Regions from separate parts of the Clostridium carnis genome, predicted to be linked through region 2. Evidence: riboswitches for the same ligand, from Rfam matches in the RefSeq annotation. Region 2 holds a riboswitch; each other region holds the start of a gene.
The links. A riboswitch is a leader RNA that binds a small molecule or an ion and turns the genes downstream of it on or off. The one in region 2 is predicted to bind S-adenosylmethionine.

Region 1: it holds a riboswitch for S-adenosylmethionine, as region 2 does, so the genes downstream of both, metF (methylenetetrahydrofolate reductase [NAD(P)H]) here and metK (methionine adenosyltransferase) in region 2, are expected to answer to the same signal.
Region 3: it holds a riboswitch for S-adenosylmethionine, as region 2 does, so the genes downstream of both, ACYQ1T_RS07945 (Na+/H+ antiporter NhaC family protein) here and metK (methionine adenosyltransferase) in region 2, are expected to answer to the same signal.

Annotation. Positions count from the first base shown of each region.
Region 1 covers NZ_BAAHYS010000001.1:2,097,836-2,105,553, reverse strand. Annotated here, with positions in the region: gene ACYQ1T_RS10120 (NADH-dependent [FeFe] hydrogenase, group A6) at 1-399, opposite strand, end outside; gene ACYQ1T_RS10115 (NADH-ubiquinone oxidoreductase-F iron-sulfur binding region domain-containing protein) at 416-2,302, opposite strand; gene ACYQ1T_RS10110 (NADH-quinone oxidoreductase subunit NuoE family protein) at 2,312-2,782, opposite strand; gene ACYQ1T_RS10105 (DUF1540 domain-containing protein) at 3,043-3,201, opposite strand; gene ACYQ1T_RS10100 (S-ribosylhomocysteine lyase) at 3,277-3,735, opposite strand; gene metF (methylenetetrahydrofolate reductase [NAD(P)H]) at 3,747-4,637, opposite strand; SAM riboswitch class I at 4,715-4,848, opposite strand; gene ACYQ1T_RS10090 (GNAT family N-acetyltransferase) at 4,911-5,444, opposite strand; gene ACYQ1T_RS10085 (MraY family glycosyltransferase) at 5,554-6,507, opposite strand; gene ACYQ1T_RS10080 (V-type ATP synthase subunit D) at 6,755-7,396, opposite strand; gene ACYQ1T_RS10075 (V-type ATP synthase subunit B) at 7,400-7,718, opposite strand, start outside.
Region 2 covers NZ_BAAHYS010000001.1:1,847,474-1,855,191, reverse strand. Annotated here, with positions in the region: gene recD2 (SF1B family DNA helicase RecD2) at 1-127, opposite strand, end outside; gene nagA (N-acetylglucosamine-6-phosphate deacetylase) at 256-1,395, shown strand; gene metK (methionine adenosyltransferase) at 1,551-2,726, opposite strand; SAM riboswitch class I at 2,850-2,954, opposite strand; gene tnpA (IS200/IS605 family transposase) at 3,177-3,632, opposite strand; tRNA gene ACYQ1T_RS08920 (tRNA-Tyr) at 3,799-3,883, opposite strand; tRNA gene ACYQ1T_RS08915 (tRNA-Thr) at 3,889-3,963, opposite strand; tRNA gene ACYQ1T_RS08910 (tRNA-Val) at 3,991-4,066, opposite strand; tRNA gene ACYQ1T_RS08905 (tRNA-Tyr) at 4,079-4,163, opposite strand; tRNA gene ACYQ1T_RS08900 (tRNA-Thr) at 4,170-4,244, opposite strand; tRNA gene ACYQ1T_RS08895 (tRNA-Tyr) at 4,267-4,351, opposite strand; gene ACYQ1T_RS08890 (hypothetical protein) at 4,533-5,027, opposite strand; gene yyaC (spore protease YyaC) at 5,137-5,670, shown strand; gene mreB (rod shape-determining protein) at 5,763-6,797, opposite strand; gene spoIIID (sporulation transcriptional regulator SpoIIID) at 6,933-7,184, opposite strand; gene ACYQ1T_RS08870 (peptidoglycan DD-metalloendopeptidase family protein) at 7,295-7,718, opposite strand, start outside.
Region 3 covers NZ_BAAHYS010000001.1:1,655,634-1,663,351, forward strand. Annotated here, with positions in the region: gene ACYQ1T_RS07905 (homoserine dehydrogenase) at 1-970, shown strand, start outside; gene thrS (threonine--tRNA ligase) at 1,013-2,950, opposite strand; T-box leader at 3,080-3,298, opposite strand; tRNA gene ACYQ1T_RS07915 (tRNA-Leu) at 3,454-3,537, shown strand; tRNA gene ACYQ1T_RS07920 (tRNA-Gly) at 3,543-3,617, shown strand; gene ACYQ1T_RS07925 (HNH endonuclease signature motif containing protein) at 3,724-4,134, opposite strand; gene ACYQ1T_RS07930 (hypothetical protein) at 4,363-5,037, shown strand; tRNA gene ACYQ1T_RS07935 (tRNA-Gly) at 5,102-5,175, shown strand; tRNA gene ACYQ1T_RS07940 (tRNA-Lys) at 5,181-5,256, shown strand; SAM riboswitch class I at 5,565-5,672, shown strand; gene ACYQ1T_RS07945 (Na+/H+ antiporter NhaC family protein) at 5,762-7,042, shown strand; gene ispF (2-C-methyl-D-erythritol 2,4-cyclodiphosphate synthase) at 7,157-7,630, opposite strand.

The DNA of each region.
Region 1 (7,718 bases), 250 kb from region 2:
AGTACGCTCTCCTTCATATTTTCCTTCATCAACACCTAAATCTAATGCTAACTTTTGTAATTCACAATTATAGTTTTTTTCGCATTGTAAACAGTTTTTTGAGTGATTTGATAATAGCAACTCAACTATAGTCTTTCTTGCTTTTATTGCTTTTTTAGAATTTGTTTTTATACTCATGCCTTCTCTAACATCTGTTGCACATGCTGGTATTAATCCTGATTTTCCATGTACTTCTACAACACAAACTCTACATGTTCCTTTACAATTTCTTGTTTCTCCATCAACCATATACATATGACATAATGTTGGTATTTTTATATTAATTTTTTTAGCAGCTTCTAATATAGTTGTTCCTTCTTTTACAACTACGTCTCTTCCATTTATCTTTATATTAACCATTTATTTCACCCCCAATCTATTTAATAAATATCGCATTAACAGGACATGAACTATAACATAATCCACATTTAATACATTTATCTGTGTTAATAATATGCTTTTGTTTTACCTTTCCCGTTATACATGATACCGGACACCTTCTTAAGCACTTGGAACATCCAATACATTTACCTGTTATTTCATAAGTTAATAGCTTTTTACATACTCCTGCTGGACATCTTTTTTCCTTAACGTGAGCTATATACTCATTCATAAAATACTTCATAGTACTTATAACAGGATTAGGTGCTGATTCACCAAGTCCACATAATGAAGTATCTTGTATAACTTCACATAATTCTTTCATTACAATTAAATCTTCTTCTTCAGCCTTTCCCTCTACAACCTTATTAAGTAGTTCTAAAAGTCTTTTATTCCCTATTCTACACGGTGTACATTTACCACAAGACTCATCGACTGTAAATTCTAGATAAAACTTTGCAATATCAACCATACAGTTATCTTCATCCATAACAATCATTCCACCAGATCCCATCACTGATCCTATTTCTGTTAATGTATCGTACTCAATAGGCAAGTCTAAATACTCTACTGGAATACAACCACCTGATGGTCCACCTGTTTGAACTGCTTTTAATTTTTTATTTTCTTGTATTCCACCACCTATTTCATAAATTATTTCTCGTAGAGTTATTCCCATAGGAACTTCTACTAAGCCTACATTATTTATTTTTCCTGCTAATGCAAAGACTTTTGTACCTGATGATCTTTTGGTTCCTATTGACCTATACCAAGTTGCACCATTATTTATAATTTGGCTAATATTTGCAAAGGTTTCAACATTATTAACACATGTTGGCTTTTGCCATAATCCCTTTTCTGCAGTTCTAGGCGGTTTCATAGTAGGTTCTCCTCTTAAACCTTCAATTGAATGAATAAGGGCAGTTGCTTCACCACATACAAAAGCTCCTGCTCCATATCTTATTTCAATATCAAAATCAAAGCCTGTCCCTAATATATTATTTCCTAATAGTCCAATTTCCTTTGCTTTAGAAATCGCAATTTTAAGTCTGTTAACAGCTAGGGGATACTCTGCTCTTATATATATATATCCTTTATTAGCTCCTATAGCATATCCACATATAGCCATGGCCTCTAATACGCAATGAGGATCTCCTTCTAATATAGCTCTATCCATAAAGGCTCCTGGATCTCCTTCATCAGCATTACATATAACATATTTAATCTTATTATTAACTCTCCTAGCAGCCTCCCACTTTCTCCCTGTAGGGAATCCCCCACCGCCTCTACCTCTTAAGCCTGATTCTGTAATCTCACTAACTACCTCTATAGGTGTCATAGTTGTTAATACTTTTCCAAGTGCCATATATGAGCCAACACCTAGTACTTCTTTTATATCTTCTGGATTTATAATTCCACAATTTTTAAGTGCTATTTTTAACTGCTTATTATAGAAAGGAGTCTCTTTTTTATCACATATTTTTTCTTTTGTCTCTGGATTTTTATATAATAGTCTTTCTACTATTTGTCCATTTATTATATGATTCTTTATTATTTCACTAATATCTTCTTCTGCAACTTTTACATAAAATACTTTATCAGGTAATATTTCTATTACTGGTCCTTGAGCACAAAAGCCAAAGCACCCAGTCATTATAACTTTTATTTTATCTTGCAACTTATTACTATTTATTTCATCATTAAAAGCTTTAAATATTAAATCACTTTTAGAAGCTTTACATCCTGGTCCTCCACATACTAATATATGTCTTTCTACATTTTTGGTATTTATAAACTTATCTGCATTTTTTCTTATTTCTATAGTTTTACTACACTTATCTTTTATTTTTAATAAACTCTCAAAATCTACAATACGTTCCATATTCAATAGTTACTCCTTATACTCTTTTAAAAGCTTTCCTACTTGTTCTCTTGTGAAATATCCATATGATTTTTCATTTACTAATACAACTGGAGCTATTGCACAAGAACCAACACATCTTAATGTATCTAAAGTAAATAATCCATCTTCTGTTGTTTCTCCTTCCTTTATCTTTAGAGTTTTCTTAAATTCATCTAATATATCTCCTGCTCCTTTAACAAAGCACGCTGTTCCTGTACATACACTAATTACATATTTTCCTTTTGGTTTTGTTGTGAAATAAGAGTAAAATTTTATAACTCCATATACCTTTGATACTGGAATATTAAGTTTATCTGCAATAAACTCTTGAACTTCTCTTCCTAAATACCCATATAGACCTTGTGCATGATGTAAAATAGCTATTAAGGCACTCTCTTCATACTTTTGATTTTTAATAAACTCTTCTAACTCCTTAAACTTCTCACATTTATTTTCCACTTCTCCACCCCTTTATATATTGAATATTCTGAACTTTTTAACCGTCGTATATTATTTAAAAATCTAATCTTTAAAATTATTTACTTATTTTAAAATATAAACTTTACTTCATAAATTTATATTATTAAAATTTACAAATATTCTTATATTAATAAAAAATTCTATAAATATTTTTAAATTTAAAATATTTATTTAAGTAGTATTACTTTTATAAATAAAAATAAGGCTATTAGTTAAATTAAAACTAATAGCCTTATTTTTTACTTTAATACAAATGAAGTACAATCTGTACATTCTATCATTGTAGGATTTTGTTCATGTGTTCCTACTTGAATTACTTGTAATGTACAATAATTTTCTGAACAATCATGATGCTTACAGTTATTTATTGTGCATTTTATACTTGTATTCTTAGCCATAATAAACACCTCCTATTTCACTTTTCAAAAATAGTATGTGTATTTTAGCTTTATTTTATCCACTAAATAATATTTCTATTTATCACCATATATATTTAATGAAAATCCTTTTTCTAAAACTTCTTTTGCATATTCTTTTGCTCCAAATAATGATAAATCTTTATAGTTTCCACATTGTATTTCATTAGCTGCTGGTATTTCACTAGCCTTTAATACAGCTTTTAATGCATTTTCTAAAGCAAATTTCACTTCTGCAGCTGTCTTATCTCCCCACATACTTAAATAGAAACCTGTTCTACATCCCATAGGTGATAAGTCTATTATTCCATCTATATTATTTCTAAGCTCATGTGCTAATAAATGTTCAAGGCCATGCATTCCAGCTGTCCCAAATGCTTCCTTATTTGGTTGTAAAAATCTAACATCAAATTTACATACAGTATCGCCTTTTTCACCAGTTAAAACACAGCACTTTCTTATATATGGAGCCTTAACTATTCTATGATCTAATTCAAAACTTTCAACCTTTTCCATATCTTTTCCTCCTAGACTATTAGCTTTTCTTCATTTATTGATTTTACTATAGTAGATATACTCTTTGTTATTCTTCTTGCAACGTATGGATTGTTCATTGTATATAAATGTATTCCATCTACACCTGAAGAAATTAAATCTACCATTTGCTCTACTGCATAAGCAATGCCAGCATCTCTTAACGCTTCGCTATTATGCTCATACTTACTCATTATCTTCATAAATTTATTTGGAATTTTTGCCCCACACAAGGATACTATTCTTTCTATTTGCTTTGTATTAATTACAGGCATAATCCCAGCCTGTATTTTAGCTTTTATGTTATTTTTTTCTTTTAGTTCTAAAAAATCATAAAAATAATTATTATCAAAAAACAACTGAGATATAAAATGGCTTGCTCCAGCTTCTTCTTTTAATTTTAAATTTAATATATCCTTATTTAAATCTCTACATTCTATATGTCCCTCTGGATAACATGCTCCAACTATATTAAATCCACCAAAGTCTTTTATATGACCTATAAGATCACTTGCAAATCTAAAATCACTTTTTATCTCATTTGAAATAGGTATATCTCCTCTTAATGCAAGAATATTTTCTATACCTTCCTTTTTTAATTCCCCAAGTAAATAATCTATTTCTATTTTACTAGAACTAATACAAGTTAAATGTGCTAAAGATTCAATTCCATATTTATTTTTAATTAAAGATGAAAGTTCACAAGTCCTATTTTGAGATAAACTTCCACCGGCTCCATAAGTTACACTAATAAAATCTGGTTTTAAATCTTTTAACTCTTCTAATGTATCATAAATAACCTCAATTTTCGAGGTTGATTTAGGTGGAAAAACCTCAAATGAAAAAACTAATTCCTTTTTTTTAAATAATTCATTAATATTCACTATAATAGCCCCCTTTAAAAATAAAAAAAGTACCAAAAGGATAACCTTTAGGTACTTAAACATCGCCTATAAAATTAACCTTATCTTTCAACTTAAAAAGTTGCAGGATTTAGCACCGAACTAATATTTAAGTAAATCAATTATATAATTACTTTTAATTCTCGGTTGCTGGGTTTCACAGGGCCAGTCCCTCCACCACTCTTGATAAGAAATATTCTTTTTTTATAATTATATGTTATTATGATAATTTTGTAAACACTCTTTAGTTAACTTTTACCATTTAAAGTTTTCTTTAAATAATGCCATTACAATTTCATCGTGATATTTTCCATTTCTATAAATTTCTTTTTTTAATATTCCTTCTTCTATAAAACCTATTTTTTTATAACAAGCAATAGCTCTTTTATTAAAACTAAATACATTAAGTTTTATTTTTTCCATATTTACTTCTTCAAATATAAACTTAATTAAAACCTTTAAAGCATCTGTACCATATCCTTTTCCCCAATATGCTTTATCTCCAATCATAATTCCTATTGTACAATTTCTATTTTTTATATTTGTATTGTTTATACTACATCCACCAATATACTTCCCTGTTTCTAAATCTTCAATTGCAAAATCATATGTTAAGTCGCTACTTGCATCTCTGCTTTTTATCCATTCTGATTCTTTCCACTTAGTAATTGGGAATGGTGTATCAATAACTAATAACTTTTTTGTTTCTTCATCATTTATAAATTCTGTTGCTCTATCAATATCTTCTTCTTTATAAGCTCTTAATTTAACTAAATTACCTTTATACATTTATATCGCCCCCAAACTAATTTTATAAATTTTACCATTTATTTTTTATTTAGTCAATTCCGTATATTATATAAAATAAAGACCAAGTAGAAATTTTTCTACTTGGTCTTTACTTCTTAATTAATAATAATACTATTGAAACTGCACTAAATGCTATGCTAAGTATATTTATATATGTTACAACTTGCTTTGGACTAAAACCTTTTGCTTCTAATCTATAATGTATTTGACTTCTATCTGCTTGATATACAGGTTTTCCTTCTGAAAACCTCTTAATAATTACAAATATATTATCAAAAATAGGTACAGCTAAAGCAAGTATTGGAATAAATAAACTCATAATCGTAGCTTGCTTAAATGCTCCATCTAAAGCAATTATGCTTAATATAAACCCTAAAAAGTTTGCACCTGAATCTCCCATAAATATTTTAGCTGGATATTTATTATACATTAAAAAACCTATGGTAACTCCGGCTACTATTAATGACATTATAACTGATTCAGTTTGATCAAGTATAATGGCTGCACCTGCAAACGTTATTGCTGATATAAAGGATAATCCACCAGCCAATCCATCCATTCCATCTGACCAGTTCATAACTGTAGTAACTCCAAATATCCATGTTATTGTTAATAAAAATTGTAACCAAGCATTTAAATTTATATATACCCCAGTAAATGGATTTGTAAATCCTCTAAATACTATTCCTGCTTTAAATACTAAAAAAGCTGCAAGCAATTGTATTATTAATCTAGGATATATTGGGAATTCTTTTCCATTAGCTTTAAAACTATCATCAACCAATCCAATTGCTAATATTAAAGCACCTCCAATAAATATCCAAAACTTTTCATTTATTGGTGTTGTATTATTAAAAATCAAATATACACTAAAAAATCCAATAAACATAGAAAGTCCCCCACAAAGCGGAATTTCTCCTCTATGTTTTTTTCTTTTTGTTGGCTTATCAGTAAAATTATATTTAAATGACATTTTCATTAATAATGGTGTTATTAAATATACTGTTAAAAATGCCACTACAAATACTAATATATATTGCATAAATTTTTGCTCCTTAATCTATCATAGGCAAATTTTAATAATCATATTCTCTTTTCATCATATTATACCACGTTTTCCAATAACACTTAATTACGAAACTATTACAGTTATACATATAGTACTATTATAACATAAAATTCAACTAAATACTTTAAAATAGTTATAGAGCAATTATAAATTCTAGTTTTTAATATTATAAAATAATAAAGAACTAGAAATATCCATTGATATTTCTAGTTCTCTTTAGTTAACTTCTTGCTTGAATCATATCTTTAACTTTCATTAATCTAGTTAAAGCTCCTCTTTCATTTTCATCAAGTTTCATTCTAATATACTTAATTGTTTCTTGAAGAGATGGTATTGTCATATATTCAAGTGCATTAACTCTTCTTCTTGTCTTTTCTATTTCATCAGCCATAAGCTGAGTTGATTTTTCTACTTCTGCAAGTTCTAGAAGCTTTGGTAGTATTCCATAAAGCTTTGAAATTGCATCATCAAGTTCTGAAGATGTGTTTGCAAATCCATATGGGAATATACTTCCTTCATCTCCTTCTAGTTGTCTATGGAAGTTCATTTTAGGAACATTAACACTCATTATATTTTTAGTTCCTACTTCAACAGAAATACTTTCCTTTGGATAAGCTACTGCTTCCTCTAGGAATTCTGAGCTCATTACAGCTCTAGCCATAACGAAGTCTTTAAGTGATCCTTGAAGCTCAGCTTCTACAGACTTTCTTAATTCATTGTTATATTTAACAAGATTAACGAATTGTCTCATAAGCTCATCTTGCTTATCCTTTAAAAGTTTATGTCCTCTAGTAGCTGTAGCTAATCTTTTCTTCAGCTTAGACATTTCCATTCTAGTAGGATTGACATTTAATCTTGCCATGGCTTATTCTTCATCTCCCTTTGGCATATACTTTTCAAGATATTCATCTCTAATTCTCTTAAGCTCTGTCTTAGGAAGTATCTTTAGAAGTTTCCAACCAAGTTTTAATGTTTCTTCAATGCTTCTATTAGTTGTAAAGCCTTGTGAAACATATTGTTCTTCAAAAGCTTCAGCAAACTTAGCGTATTGCTTATCAATATCAGAAAGTGCTGATTCTCCTAAGATAGCTGATAATTCCTTAGCTTGCTTACCTTGTGCATATGCTGAGAATAGTTGGTTCATAGTATCTGCATGGTCTTCTCTAGTTTTATTCTTACCTATA
Region 2 (7,718 bases):
CTTTTAAAAAAGGAACTATTCCAACAGCATTTATAGTTTCTTTATCAATACTTATTTTAGAAACAACATACCCTGTATCTTCACTTTTAAATACAATAGCTTCTACAATTCCATTTAGAACTTCCATACTATCTCTCCAAATCTTTTAAGCGTATTTTAATCTTAATAATTTTATTATATAATTATAACATAACATAAAAAGTAAAAATTATTTATATGCAAATATAAATAACAAAATAACATGGAGGTGTTTATATGTTAATTAAAAACTGTAATATTATCTTTTTAGATAAAATAGAAAAAGGTTCAGTTTTAATTGAAAATGGTAAAATTAAAGAAATTAATCCTACTACTGAAGTGTCTAATGAAATTATAGATGGAGAAGGTCTTTACTTATCACCTGGTTTTATTGATGTCCACATTCACGGTGCAGCTGGATATGATACTATGGACGGTACATACGAGGCTATTAATGAAATATCTAAGGCTATAGTAAAACACGGTACTACAGCTTTTACTCCAACTACTATGACAGTATCAATAGATGCTATAAGACAATCTATGAAGGTAATTAAAGAAGCTAAAGAAAACGGTACCGATGGTGCTATTGTTTTAGGTGCTCATTTAGAAGGACCTTTTATAAGCCCAAATGCTATTGGTGCTCAAAATCCAAAGTTCTTAATTTCACCAACAATCGAAAATTATGATGCTATGGTTGGAGAAGCAAATGATGCTGTAGTTTCTATCACAATAGCTCCTGAAGTCCCTGGCGCAAAGGAATTAATTAAATATTTATCAGCTAAAGGAATAGTTTGTTCAATGGGCCATACAAAAGCTACTTATGCAGAAGCTATGGAAGGAATTAAATGTGGATGTTGTCACTCAACACACCTTTTTAACGCTATGACTCCATTTGCTCATAGAGAACCAGGAGTTGTTGGTGCAATATTTGATAGTGAAATAACTACAGAAACTATTTCAGATGGAATTCATATATCATACCCATCATTAAGAATAGCTTATAATCAAAAGACTACTGATAAGGTTCTTCTTGTAACTGATGCTATGATGGCATGTAGTATGCCAGATGGTATGTATTCTTTAGGAGGTCAAGATGTTGTTGTATCTGATGGTGCAGCAAGATTAACTACTGGTAGCTTAGCCGGATCTGTTCTTACTTTAGATAAAGCAATTAGAAATGTCTATAAAAATGTTGGATATCCTTTATACGAAGTAGTTAAAATGGCTACATTTAATGGAGCAAGACACTGTAAGGTTGAAACTAAAAAAGGCCTTATTAAAGAAGGTTTTGATGCTGACTTAGTATTATTTGATGAAAACATAAATGTTAAGAAAGTAATAGTTTCCGGGAAGGTAGTTCATTCAGAAAAATAATATAAAATTACTAAACATTTTATTATTCTGAATTTTAATAATTTATAAGTCATTAAAATAAGCCACTTGTAAATAAATTTTTATTACAAGTGGCTTATTCTTATTATTTATAATTAAATAAATTTATTATATTACTTTAATAATATCTTATTTAATTAAAGATGTTTCTTTATTTCTTCAACTTTATTTAATTGTTCCCATGGAAGGTTTAAATCATTTCTTCCAAAATGTCCATAAGCTGCTGTTTGTTTGTATATAGGTCTTCTTAATTCTAAATCTCTTATAATAGCACCTGGTCTTAAGTCAAAAGTCTTTTCTACTATAGAAACTATTTCCTCTTCTGTCTTTTTACCAGTTCCAAATGTTTCTACTTCTATTGATACAGGCTTAGCAACTCCAATTGCATATGCTAATTGAATTTCTAATTTATCAGCAACTCCAGCTGCTACTAAATTCTTAGCAACCCATCTAGCTGCATAAGCTGCTGATCTATCAACCTTAGTTGGATCTTTACCTGAAAAAGCACCACCACCGTGTCTTCCATATCCACCATAAGTATCAACTATTATTTTTCTTCCTGTTAAACCTGAATCCCCTTGTGGGCCACCAACTACAAATCTTCCTGTTGGGTTAATATAATACTTAGTATTATCATCTAATAATTCAGCTGGAACTACTGCTTTTATAACATGTTCCATTAAATCTTTTCTTATTTGCTCTTGTGTAACTTCTTCTCCATGTTGAGTTGATATTACAATAGCATCAATTCTTATTACCTTATTATCATCATATTCAACTGTAACTTGAGTCTTTCCATCTGGTCTTAAATATGATAAAGTTCCATTCTTTCTAACTTCTGATAATCTTCTTGATAATCTATGAGCCATAGCTATTGGTAATGGCATAAATTCTTCAGTTTCATTAGTAGCAAAGCCAAACATCATACCTTGATCTCCAGCCCCTACTGCTTCAACATTATCTTTATTTCCTTCTCTTGATTCTAATGCTTCATCAACACCCATAGCAATATCTCTTGATTGTTCATCTATTGAAGTTAATACTGAACATGTATCACAATCGAAACCAAATTTAGCTCTATCATAGCCAATTCCCTTAATTGTTTCTCTAACAACTTTTGGAATATCTATGTAACAATTAGTTGAGATTTCTCCCATAACTAATACCATTCCAGTTGTAACTGCTGTTTCACAAGCTACTCTAGCGCTTGGATCTTTTTCTAGTATACTATCTAGTACTGCATCTGAAATTTGATCGCAAATTTTATCTGGATGTCCTTCTGTAACTGATTCTGATGTAAAAAGTCTTCTCATTTTAACATTCTCCTTTCAATTTATTTGATATTAATCCTATATTAAAAATTTATAAAAGTATATTCTATATAGATAATAAAAAAAGCCTCTTCGATAAGAAGAGACTATACTAAGTCATACTCTTTCTTATCTTGCAAAATTACATTTTGCTGGAATTGGCACCTTTGTGATAATCACAGGTTGCCGGGTTTCATAGGGCCCTTTTCCCTCCGCCTCTCTGGATAAGAACTAATATCAAATTTTCATGATTTAGATTATAACAACTTTTATAATATTGGTCAACTATATTTTATAAAATTATTAGCTTTTATTTAATAGAAATGTATGGTTTAAAGTATTATAAATAAAAATCCACCAGCTTAGCTGGTGGTATTTCCTAAGCCCTATAAGGGCCTCTTACCTGCATTGCGCCTTAAGGCGCTTAAATTGGTTCGCCAGCCGCATACTATGTTACTTGCTACCCTTAAAAGGGTCCATATATTCTTTCATACTTATTTGATCTGAAATCATATCTTCTTTTTCTTGATTTCTTATATATTCTTCAATTGCCTTTCTATTTCTTCCTACTGTATCCACATAAAATCCACGACACCAAAAATGTCTATTTCCATACTTATACTTCAAGTTTGCAAATCTTTCAAAAATCATAAGACTACTTTTTCCTTTTAAAAATCCTACAAAGCCTGATACACTCATCTTTGGTGGTATCTCAACCAACATATGTATATGATCAACGCATACATGCGCCTCGATTATAGTTACACCTTTCCACTCACATAACTGTCTTAATATTTTACCTATTTCTTTTTTCTTTTCTCCATATAGCTCTTTCCTCCTATACTTAGGCGCGAATACTATATGATATTTACAATTCCATTTTGTATGTGATAAACTATTACTATCCATTACGGATGCCTCCTTTGGTTATTAAATTTGGCTGTCGAACCTAGTTTAATTATACCAAAGGAGGTTTTTATTTCCTACTGACCGCTAAAGCTTTTCGGAACTCACCTGCATAGCAGGTGGTTTTCATTAAACAAAAATAAAAAGCAAGAAATATTTCTTGCTTTTGTGGTGGGGGAGGACGGATTCGAACCATCGAAACGAAACGTAACAGATTTACAGTCTGCCCCCTTTGGCCACTCGGGAACTCCCCCATTCTTGGAGCTGGCAATAGGAATCGAACCTACAACCTGCTGATTACAAGTCAGCTGCTCTACCGTTGAGCCATGCCAGCATATTATTCTTTTGTTAATTATTTAAGTGGTGGGCACAACAGGGATCGAACCTGTGACCCTCTGCTTGTAAGGCAGATGCTCTCCCAGCTGAGCTATGCGCCCTTAAATATAAAATGGTGGGGGAGGACGGATTCGAACCATCGAAACGAAACGTAACAGATTTACAGTCTGCCCCCTTTGGCCACTCGGGAACTCCCCCATTTTATGGAGCTGGCAATAGGAATCGAACCTACAACCTGCTGATTACAAGTCAGCTGCTCTACCGTTGAGCCATGCCAGCATATTATTAAAAAGTTAAATAATGGTGGGGGAGGACGGATTCGAACCATCGAAACGAAACGTAACAGATTTACAGTCTGCCCCCTTTGGCCACTCGGGAACTCTCCCATTTTTAACTTTTCATTAGTTTTCTTTGCCAATCAACTATATCTGTCTGACTGACAATGATTAGTATATATTCAAAGCATATTAATTTCAAGTTGCTTTTTATACCTTTACATAAGTTTATTCTTGTTATACTTTATTTTTCTTTTGTTTTCTTCGTTTTAATGCTACCAATTGAATTTTATCATATTTCTATATCTATTTCTTTAAACTTTAGATATTTACTAAGTATCTCTTTAAATTCTTCATAATCATTGCTAGACATCCTTTTCTTAAGCAATAACATTCCTTCTTTTATAGCATTCTTATTTTCTCCATTTTTAAATAAATCATTAACTTTTATTATATCAACAGCTGATAGTTTATTAAGTAAATTATTTATTTTTATACGCTCTTCTTTTGTTATTTCTCTTGTTATCTCTTCGAAGTTTATTTTAAATTTATCAACTTCATTTAATACCTGAACAATCTCTTCTTTTGAATTTTCTATAATACCTTTAGATTCATTTATAACTGCTATTGAATTCTTATTTTTTTCATTAACTTCTTTTATTATTTCTATTTTACTAAATTCTTCTTTTATATCATTATCCTTTAAAGGTTCCCAAAACAATAATGTATATATAGGGATACTTGCACTTACAATTACTACAGATATATATATTAAAACTTTTCTCATATAATCTCCTCCTTTTTATTAATTCATTTCCATATTATGTTTTTTTATACAATTTATTATAATTCTCTTGTTTTAAACATATATATTTAGAGTTAGGAGGTGAATTATTTTGGGAAAACATAAAGTTTTTTATGAATCTAAATTAGCTTATATTGAAATTGCAAACTTTATGAAAAATTATATTTCAAATAAAACAGTAATAGTTTGTATTGGTACTGATAAATGTATTGGTGATTGTCTTGGTCCCCTTGTAGGTACGTATCTAAAAGAGAGTAAACTCCAGCTACCTGTTTACGGTACAATAGAGTTTCCAATACATGCTTTAAATATAAATAAACGCTTAGCTGAAATTAATAAAAACCATCCTAATGCAAATATAATAGGAATAGATGCTTGTTTAGGAGACTATAAATCTATTGGTGAAATACATACACGGGATTATCCTATACATCCAGGTAAAGGAGTTGGAAAATCCCTTCCTGAAGTTGGAATTGCCTCAATTATAGGAATAATAGATTCTAGTGACAATGTAGAACTTTTTACTTCTAGAAGTATTAGACTACATCTTGTTATGCAAATGGCAAAAGTTATATCTAATGGGATAATATATGCCTATAATTTAAATAATTCTTCTAAAGAATAAATTTTATAAAAATAAAGCGTAAATTATCATTTTATAATAATTTACGCTTTATTTTAAATTAATTATGTATATATTTATTTAATATAATCTGATTAATCTACTAATGTTATTTCTTGTCCTACTATTGCTGAATCTAGTTTGTCTAAGTACCCTAATACTTGACCTGTTCCTTCTGCAACTGCTTCTACAGAGTTATGTGCAACTGTAACATTCACCCCTGTTTGTGACTGAATTAATTTATCTAGTCCATCTAAAAGTGCTCCTCCACCAGTCATTAGTATTCCTTTTTCTATTATATCAGCAGCTAACTCTGGGGGTGTTCTCTCAAGTACTTCTTTTACACTTTCAACAATTAATGTCACTGATTCCTTTAAAGCATCTCTTATCTCATCAGTTGTAATTGAAACTTCATCTGGAAGTCCTGTTATTAGGTTCCTTCCCTTCATTGTTGTTGTTAAGCTTCTTGATCCTTTGTATGCTGATCCAATTGTAACCTTTAATTCTTCTGCTGTTTTTTCACCAATCATTATTTTATATTTATTTCTTACAAATTTAATAATTGCATCATCAAATGTATCACCTGCAACTTTTATTGATGCTCTTACAACAACTCCACCTAGTGATATTACAGCTATATCAGTAGTACCTCCACCAATATCGACAACCATTGATCCATTAGGCTTGGTTATATCTAGTCCAGCACCAATTGCAGCTGCTAGCGGTTCTTCTATAAGGTGAACTCTCTTAGCCCCTGAGTTTCTTGCTGCATCCATAACAGCTCTTTTCTCAACTTCAGTTGCTTGAGATGGAACACAAACCATAACTTTTGGTGCAGTAATCTTTCCTTTTCCATATGCCTTTTTTATAAATTCTTTAAGCATTCTTTCTGTAACATCATAATCAGATATAACACCGTCTCTTAATGGTCTTACTGCAACAATATTCCCTGGTGTTCTTCCTATCATTCTTCTTGCTTCTTCTCCAACCGCAAGAACCTTATTATTATTTTTATTTATAGCAACAACTGATGGCTCTTTTAAGATTATACCCTTTCCTTTTGCATAAACCAAAACAGTTGCTGTGCCTAGATCAATCCCCAAGTCAGTTCCACTTCTCCAAAACCACATTCCTCGTTCACTCCCACTATAAATCTATTTTATTTAAAATATCTCTATTTTTTTACAAATTTTTCTCTTCTTTTTATTATATATGGAATATAGTAATGATTCAATATAATTTGTAGTAATTTTGGCTATCACTATCTAATCTACTGCTTTATATTTTAACTTAGTTGCTTTCCCACCTCTAATATGTCTTTCTGCCTTATTTAACTCCAATATAGAATGAGTTTTTTCTGCTATAACTGGGTTTATTTTAGGCAGCCTTTCTGTCATATCCTTATGAATTGTACTTTTGCTAACTCCAAAAACTTTCGCTGTTTTTCTAATTGTATCTTTTGAATCAATTATATATTGAGCTACTTCTAATACTCTCTCTTCAATATAGTCTTTCACTTCGCTACCTCCTCGACACGGATAATTTATTAATATGTGACCTTAGTCAATTTTTTTTATAATTCAACAGTTACTTACACTTGTAAATAACTGTTGAATATATTTTTTTATTATTCACTATAAGTAAAATATGTTGTTGGATTTAAATCTTTTCCTGTTGAATCTTGAACTTGAATATTTACATGTTCCCCAAATTCTTGGTTTGTAAATATCTTAGAACTTTCACCAGCTGCTCCAATAACAGTTTCTGCTGTTACTTTATCTCCTATGTTTACCTTGATATCACTATCTAGATTACAATATTTTGTACTTAATCCATTAGCATGAGTAATAACAACGTAATTTCCTTCTTCAGATCTTTTTGCAACTTCCTTTACTTCACCAACAGCAGCTGCTTTAACTTCTGTTCCTACAGTGGCTTTTATATCTATTCCTCTTATATTTCTGCTTGTTCCATCTTTCATTGCCTTAGGTTGTGGAAATGAATAAGATCTTGAAATTGCTCCTTCTACTGGATTTTTAAATTTAACCTCA
Region 3 (7,718 bases), 190 kb from region 2:
AGCGTTGAATTATAAAAAACATGTTATTACAGCAAATAAGGATTTAATAGCAGAATATGGAGAGGAGCTTTTTAAAGTAGCAGAAGAAAGTGAAGTTACAATAAAGTTTGAAGCTGCTGTAGGTGGAGGAATACCTATAATAAAACCCTTAACCGAATCACTTTCAGGAAATAATATAATGTCTATTAAAGCAATATTAAATGGAACTACAAATTTTATATTAACAAAAATGGATAGAGAGAAGGTAAGTTATGAGGAGGCACTATCTGAAGCTCAAAAACTTGGATTTGCAGAGGCCAATCCAGATTCGGATGTTTTAGGATATGATGCTGCAAGAAAATTATCTATATTATCATCTATAGCTTATAATGAAAAGGTATATTGGAAAGAGCAAAGAATTGAAGGAATAACTAAATTAGATTTAATGGATTTTAAATATGCAAAAATGGTTAATAGTAGAGTTAAGCTTTTAGCAATAAGTGAGAAAACAGACGATGGTATATACTGTGTAGTAAGGCCTAGTTTAATTTCTGAAAATAATATTTTATCATTAATAGATAATGAAGTTAATGCTATTATTTTAGATGGAGATTCAGTTGGTGAAGCCTCATTTATAGGAAAAGGAGCAGGAATGCTTGCAACAGGAAGTGCTGTATTTAGTGATTTAAATGATTTAGTAGAAAATAGGTATTTGAAAAGTAAATTATTTAGTGGAAGTGAAGCTAAAATAAACAAAATCTATAATAAAGAATGTAGTGCCATCTTAAGAGTAGAAACTAATAATCAACATGAAGTAATTAAGGATTTTTCGACTAAATTCAAATATGTTAGAATATTAAATGCAGAGATAGAAGGTGAAATAGGATTATTTATAGAAGCAAAATCTGAAGCAGACATAGATGAATTCATAGAATCTATTAAAGAAAAGAAACATATATTTAAAATTAAAAAAATGATAAAAGTAGCCTAATAAAAAGGGGGTAGATTATTAAATAATCTACCCTAAAGTTTTTTACTTTTCCTTATTAGCTATTTCTAGTATTAATCTATTTTTTAGATCAGAAGTTTTAATTGCTCCTTCTTCACCATTTTTTCTACTTCTTACAGAAGCTTCATTATTAGCAGCTTCTTTTTCCCCAACAACTAAAATGTAAGGAATTCTTTCAAGTCTAGCTTCTCTAATTTTATAACCAATTTTTTCAGCTCTATAGTCAGCAGTTATTTTAATTCCAGCATTTTTGAAGTCTTTAACTATTGATTCAGCATAATCGTTATATTTATCTGAAATTGGAAGTACAATAGCTTGAGTTGGTGCTAACCAAGTTGGGAATGCACCAGCATATTTTTCTATAAGCATTGCTAAAGTTCTTTCATAACATCCAATTGATGATCTATGAATTATAAATGGAATTTTCTTTTCTCCATTTTTATCAATATAGCTCATACCAAATCTTTCAGCTAAAGCAAAGTCTATTTGAACTGTGATAATTGTATCTTCCTTACCATGAACATTCTTAAATTGTATATCAAGCTTTGGTCCATAGAAGGCAGCTTCACCATCAGCTTCTTTATAGTTAATACCAATATGATCTAATATGTTTTTCATTAAGCCTTGAGCATTTTCCCAGTCTTTTTCAGCTCCAATATATTTTTCTTTATTCTTTGGATCCCACTTTGAAAATCTGTAGCTTATATCTCCATCTATACCAAGAGTAGACATTATGTGATTAATTAAATCTACACAACCTTTGAATTCTTCTTCTAATTGTTCAGGAGTACATACTATGTGTCCATCTGCAAGAGTAAATTGTCTAACTCTTATTAGTCCATGCATTTCTCCAGAAGATTCATTTCTACAAAGAGTAGCAGTTTCAGCATATCTTATTGGCAAATCTCTATAGCTATGTTGTTCAGCATTATAAATTGAGAATTGGAATGGACAAGTCATTGGTCTTAATGCAATAACCTCAGAGTCTTTTTCTTCATCACCTAAAACAAACATTCCATCTTTGTAATGATCCCAGTGGCCTGAAACTTTATATAAATCATTTTTAGCCATATTAGGAGTTTTAGTTAAAGAGTAACCTCTTTTTTCTTCTTCATCTTCAACCCATCTTTGTAAAGTTTGAACTATTCTAGCTCCCTTAGGCATTAATAATGGTAAACCTTGACCTATATTTTCATCAGTAGTAAATAATTTAAGTTCTCTACCTAATTTATTATGGTCTCTCTTTTTAGCTTCTTCTAAAGCTTCTAAGTGAGCGTCTAAATCAGCTTTCTTTAAGAAGGCAGTTCCATAAATTCTTGAAAGCATTTTGTTCTTTTCGTCACCTTTCCAGTAAGCACCTGCACTTCTAAGAAGTTTTATAGCTTTAACATTTTTTAATGACATCAAGTGTGGTCCAGCACATAAATCAGTAAAATCACCCATTTTGTAGAATGAAATAACTTCATCTTCTCCTAAGTCATTAATAAGTTCAACTTTATAAGGTTCATTAGCTTCTTCCATAAGCTTTAAAGCTTCAGATCTTGGTAATTCAAATCTTTCTATAGAAGGATTTTCTTTTATTATTTTTCTCATTTCATCTTCAATTTTTACTAAATCTTCAGCAGAAAAAGAAGTATCTAAATCAAAATCATAGTAAAATCCATTAGAAATAGCTGGTCCTATAGCTAATTTAGCATTAGGATATAATCTTTTAACAGCATAAGCTAATACATGAGATATGCTATGTCTTAATGCATCTTTACCTTCTTCAGAGTCAAATGTACATATTGAAAGGTCTGAATCTTCATTTACAGTATGACGTAAATCTACAACCTCTCCATTAACAATACCACAGCAAGCATTTCTAGCTAATCCTTCACTAATTCCTTTAGCTATATCAAGAACTGAAATACCAGCTTCAAATTCTTTTATTGATCCATCTTTTAAAGTAATTTTAATCATAATAATTTCTCCTTTCAAAATTAAATATATAGTTATAAATTAAGTTAAATATCAGTGACGAATATCTTTTATAAAATATAGATAATACTTAAAAAATAAAAAAAGCCCTCGTCACAATTTCTATAATAGAAAAGGGACGAGAGCATTAAATTCCCGCGGTTCCACCCTTAATTGCCTAAAATAAATATAGTAGGCCTCTTAAAGTAAATATCGTAACGTGATAAAACGGACTTTATTAGAGTCACTCAGAGGGGGTCTTCAACTAATTTCATATAAGAATACTTCCACCAAATGTAATCTCTCTCTGAAAATGAAGTTTTAGTTTACTCTTCTCTTCAACGTGTTTTCATTATTTGTTATTAATTATAATAATATAAAATATTAATGTCAATAAAAGTTGAATTAAATATTCAAAATAAAAGAAATATTATATTACATAACATTGAGAATTTTTATAAATATATTGATTTTTATATAATAACTATTTATAATATAAAGAGTAAGCAGATGTGGCGGAATTGGCAGACGCACTAGACTTAGGATCTAGCGCCATTGGCGTGGGGGTTCGACTCCCTTCATCTGCACCATATTTGCGGAAGTGGCTCAATGGTAGAGCGTCACCTTGCCAAGGTGAATGTTGCGGGTTCGAGTCCCGTCTTTCGCTCCAAAAAATAACACAGTAAAGTACTGTGTTATTTTTTTATTTTAAATATGAATATATATATAGAAAAAAGGCTATCATATAATAGCCCTTTTAAATATAAAGTTAAAATTTAGCTAATATTAATACTATGAAAAAGTCGTTCAAGTTCAAGCTCTTCAAGCATAGTATAAGAATAAAGTTTACCACCCATAAGTGTTTTTATAATTTGTTCTTTAGAGTAACCTTCTTTAAAAAGCTTAAGTTTTTTAATTAATCTTTTTAAAGACGAGTTAGAAATATTTAGAAGTTTTAAAAGTTCCTTCGCAGTATAGTAATCCTTTGGTAGTAAATTAAAAAGCTTGTCTTGAAGTTCAAGCTTATATTTTAAATCAGTTTCTATACAGTGATGTGGACCAGTCTTTCCTCTATGGTGGTAATTACAAAGATATTTATAGTTTAGTTCTATATCGTAGCCACCTTCGTGTTTGTGAACTATATGATGAATATCTGCTGTTGCCCCGCAAATTTCACAGTGGTACAAATTAATGCCTCCTTTATAATATCCTTATATATAATTATAAGGTAAAAATAATTAAAACTCAAACTAATGACTAGTATAGTTTTTTCAGAATATTAAAACTATAAAGTGTTTGGAATTACCTCTTTATAATCCGAAAAAACGCTTGAAACATAGTAATACATACCTTATAATATATTGTATAAGGGATATATTATATTATAGTATTTTATAGAAAGAAAGGTGATAAAGGTGAGACATAATTATGATTCTTTCAACTATTGGGAAAGCTTAATTAATGAAAACAAAACTATAAGAGGGCATATGTTTATGGAAAAACTACCTACTGAAAAAAGCCTTTATATTCACACCCTAGTTTTTTGCAAAAATAATGGTATTAACAATATTTGGAGTTATTTCCCAGATGAAAATACACTTTTAGGATATATTCAATATTCATTTTTACAAGAAGCTTTTTACAAATGGATATATGGAAAAGAAAGAATGGTTGTTAAAATACCAAATGTACCAGTTGAAAAAATAATAGAAGATGGCGAAGCCAATGGAAAAATTACAAAAGAAGAATCTGAAAATATGAGAAAGCATTTACAAATGCTTAGAGCGTGTTGGGGATTACCAAGAGAGAAGCTTATAAGACAATTAAATAAATTTTCTAGAGATTTCAATAGAACTTGGTATGGAGATAATAGAGAATTTTTATATTTAAAAATATTTAGTACAGCGGAAGAACTTGGAGAGTTTGTTATAAATTCTAGTTATATGACTACTTCAGAAAGTGAATTTTCTGAAAAAACAGGAACGAGCATAGCATTATGGAAAGACATATGTAGAGATTCAGTTAAAAATAGAAGAAAAGGCGAGCAATTTAGAGATATTTTGCTAAAATCTTTAACAGAAATAATATAATTTTTAAAAATCTTATTGACAGTAATTAAAATAGTAAGTATAATAATTACTGTAAATAAGATTTGCGGGTGTAGCTCAATGGTAGAGCCCTTGCCTTCCAAGCAAGTTACGTGAGTTCGATTCTCATCACCCGCTCCATTTATGCGTTATTAGCTCAGTTGGTAGAGCACCTGACTCTTAATCAGGGTGTCCCGGGTTCGAATCCCTGATGACGCACCAAAAAGAGATTAACTTAAGTTAATCTCTTTTTTTATAGATAAATATTAATTAAATAAAAAAGAAAAAGTACCATATGGTACTTTTTAAAACATAAGGAGTTTGGGATTGGGACTTGGGGAATCCTATATTAAATTATTGGCTATATTTTTAATTTTTATACATAAATAAAAATTAAAATTTAAGATTTATTTTTCTAGAGTAGTAAATTATAAAAAAGATAAAAAGAGTCTTTTGTAAGAGGAATAATTTAGGCGTTGACATAATAATAGTATGTTGATAATATAATAATGTAAAATTAAAAAAATGATATCTTATCAAGAGTGGTGGAGGGACTGGCCCGTTGAAACCCAGCAACCAAAAACAATCATTAGTTTTTATGGTGCTAAATCCTGCAGGTTTATCCTGATAGATAAGAGGCGTATTATATACTTTTTTAAACTTGTAATTAATAGCTTCTGATTTTATCAGAAGCTTTTTTTACTTTAAAAATTAGGAGGATAGAATTATGAAAAATAAGGGAAGTGCTTTAGCATTGTTACCTTTAGGCGTATTTATAATAGTATATTTAGGTGTGTCGGTAATAGCAAAAGATTTTTATGCAGTTTCTGTTGTTGTACCATTTCTAGCAGCTACTTTAACAGCACTAATTATGAATACTAAAGTAAAGTTTGAAGAAAAAATAGAAATATTTTGTAAAGGGGCTGGAAATTCTAATATTTTATTAATGATACTTATATTTATTTTAGCAGGAGCCTTTGCACAGGTAGCAAAAGATATGGGAGCTGTTGAATCAACAGTAAATTTAGGATTAACATTATTACCTAGTAGCTTATTAATACCTGGGATATTTATTATAGCTTGCTTTATAGCATTATCAGTAGGAACATCTATGGGAACTATAGTTGCATTAGTACCAATTGCTGTTGGGATTGCAGATAGAACAGGAATAGTTATACCTTTAGCAGTTGGAGCAGTTGTAAGTGGTGCTATGTTCGGGGATAATCTATCAATAATATCTGATACTACAATTGCAGCAACTAGAACCCAAGGTTGTGAAATGAAAGATAAATTTAAAATGAATTTTATAATTGTTTTACCAGCAGCTATTATTACTGCGACTTTATTGTTCTTTTTAACTAAAGATTCAAGTGTAACAACTATAGAGGTTATGGAATTTAGTATAGTAAAAATAATACCATATATAGCCGTTATAGCATCAGCTTTAGCAGGAGTTAATGTTATACTAGTTTTACTAGGTGGAATATTTATATCAAGTATTATAGGTATAGCTTATGGGAGTTTTGATATAATAGGATTATTTTCATCAATATCAAATGGTATAGCAGGAATGAGTGAACTTATAATAATATCCTTATTAATTGCAGGTACAATAGAATTAATAAAGTTTAATGGTGGAATTGAATTTATATTAAATAAGGGATTAAAGAAATTTAAAAGTAAAAAGGGAGCAGAATTTGGAATTGCAACGTTAGTAAGCTTAGTAGATGTATGTACAGCAAATAATACTGTAGCTATAGTAACGGTTGGACCAATTGCAAAAGATATATCAAATGAGTTTGAACTTGAGCCTAAAAGAGTAGCAGGTATTATGGACATGTTTTCTTGTGTATTTCAAGGTATAATTCCATATGGAGCTCAATTAATTTCTGCAGCAGGGTTAGCTGCAATTTCGCCTTTTGCAATAATGAAGTATTTGTTTTATCCTTACTTAATGGGGATTTGTGCAATAATAGCGATAAATTGGCACTGGAGAAAAAGAAAATAGTAATATAGCAATATTAAAATAAAGTGGTTATGTATATAAATTAATTAAAGACATAACCACTTTATTATTTTAGTTAAGATAAAGTTAAATAACTAGTATAAAAGAGTATAGGAGTTATTTTGATATTAATAAACAAATGCTTTGAGAGGAAATTCCTTCGCCTGCTCCTGTAAAGCCAAGACCTTCTTCAGTAGTTGCTTTTACATTTATTTGATTTATATTAATATTTAATGCACTTGAGATATTTTCTCTCATATTTTGTATATAAGGAGACATTTTAGGTTTTTGTGCAATAATTGTTGAGTCAATATTATTTATTAAATACCCATTAGCTTCTAATAATTTTCCAACTTCCTTTAAAAGCTCTATACTAGAAATTCCTTTATATTTTTCATCAGTATCTGGAAAATGTTTACCTATATCACCTAAAGCAGTTGCACCTAACAAGGAATCCATAATTGCATGTATAAGAACATCAGCATCAGAATGACCAAGTAAACCCTTTTCATAGGGAATTCTAACCCCACCTAATATTAAATCTCTTTCTTCTACTAAACGATGTACATCATATCCTAATCCAATTCTCATTCTATCACCTCTAAGTCAAATTATAGATTTATTTTATCATAAATTAAAAAAATATATTATAATACTTTTTTAAAAGGATAGATTTTAG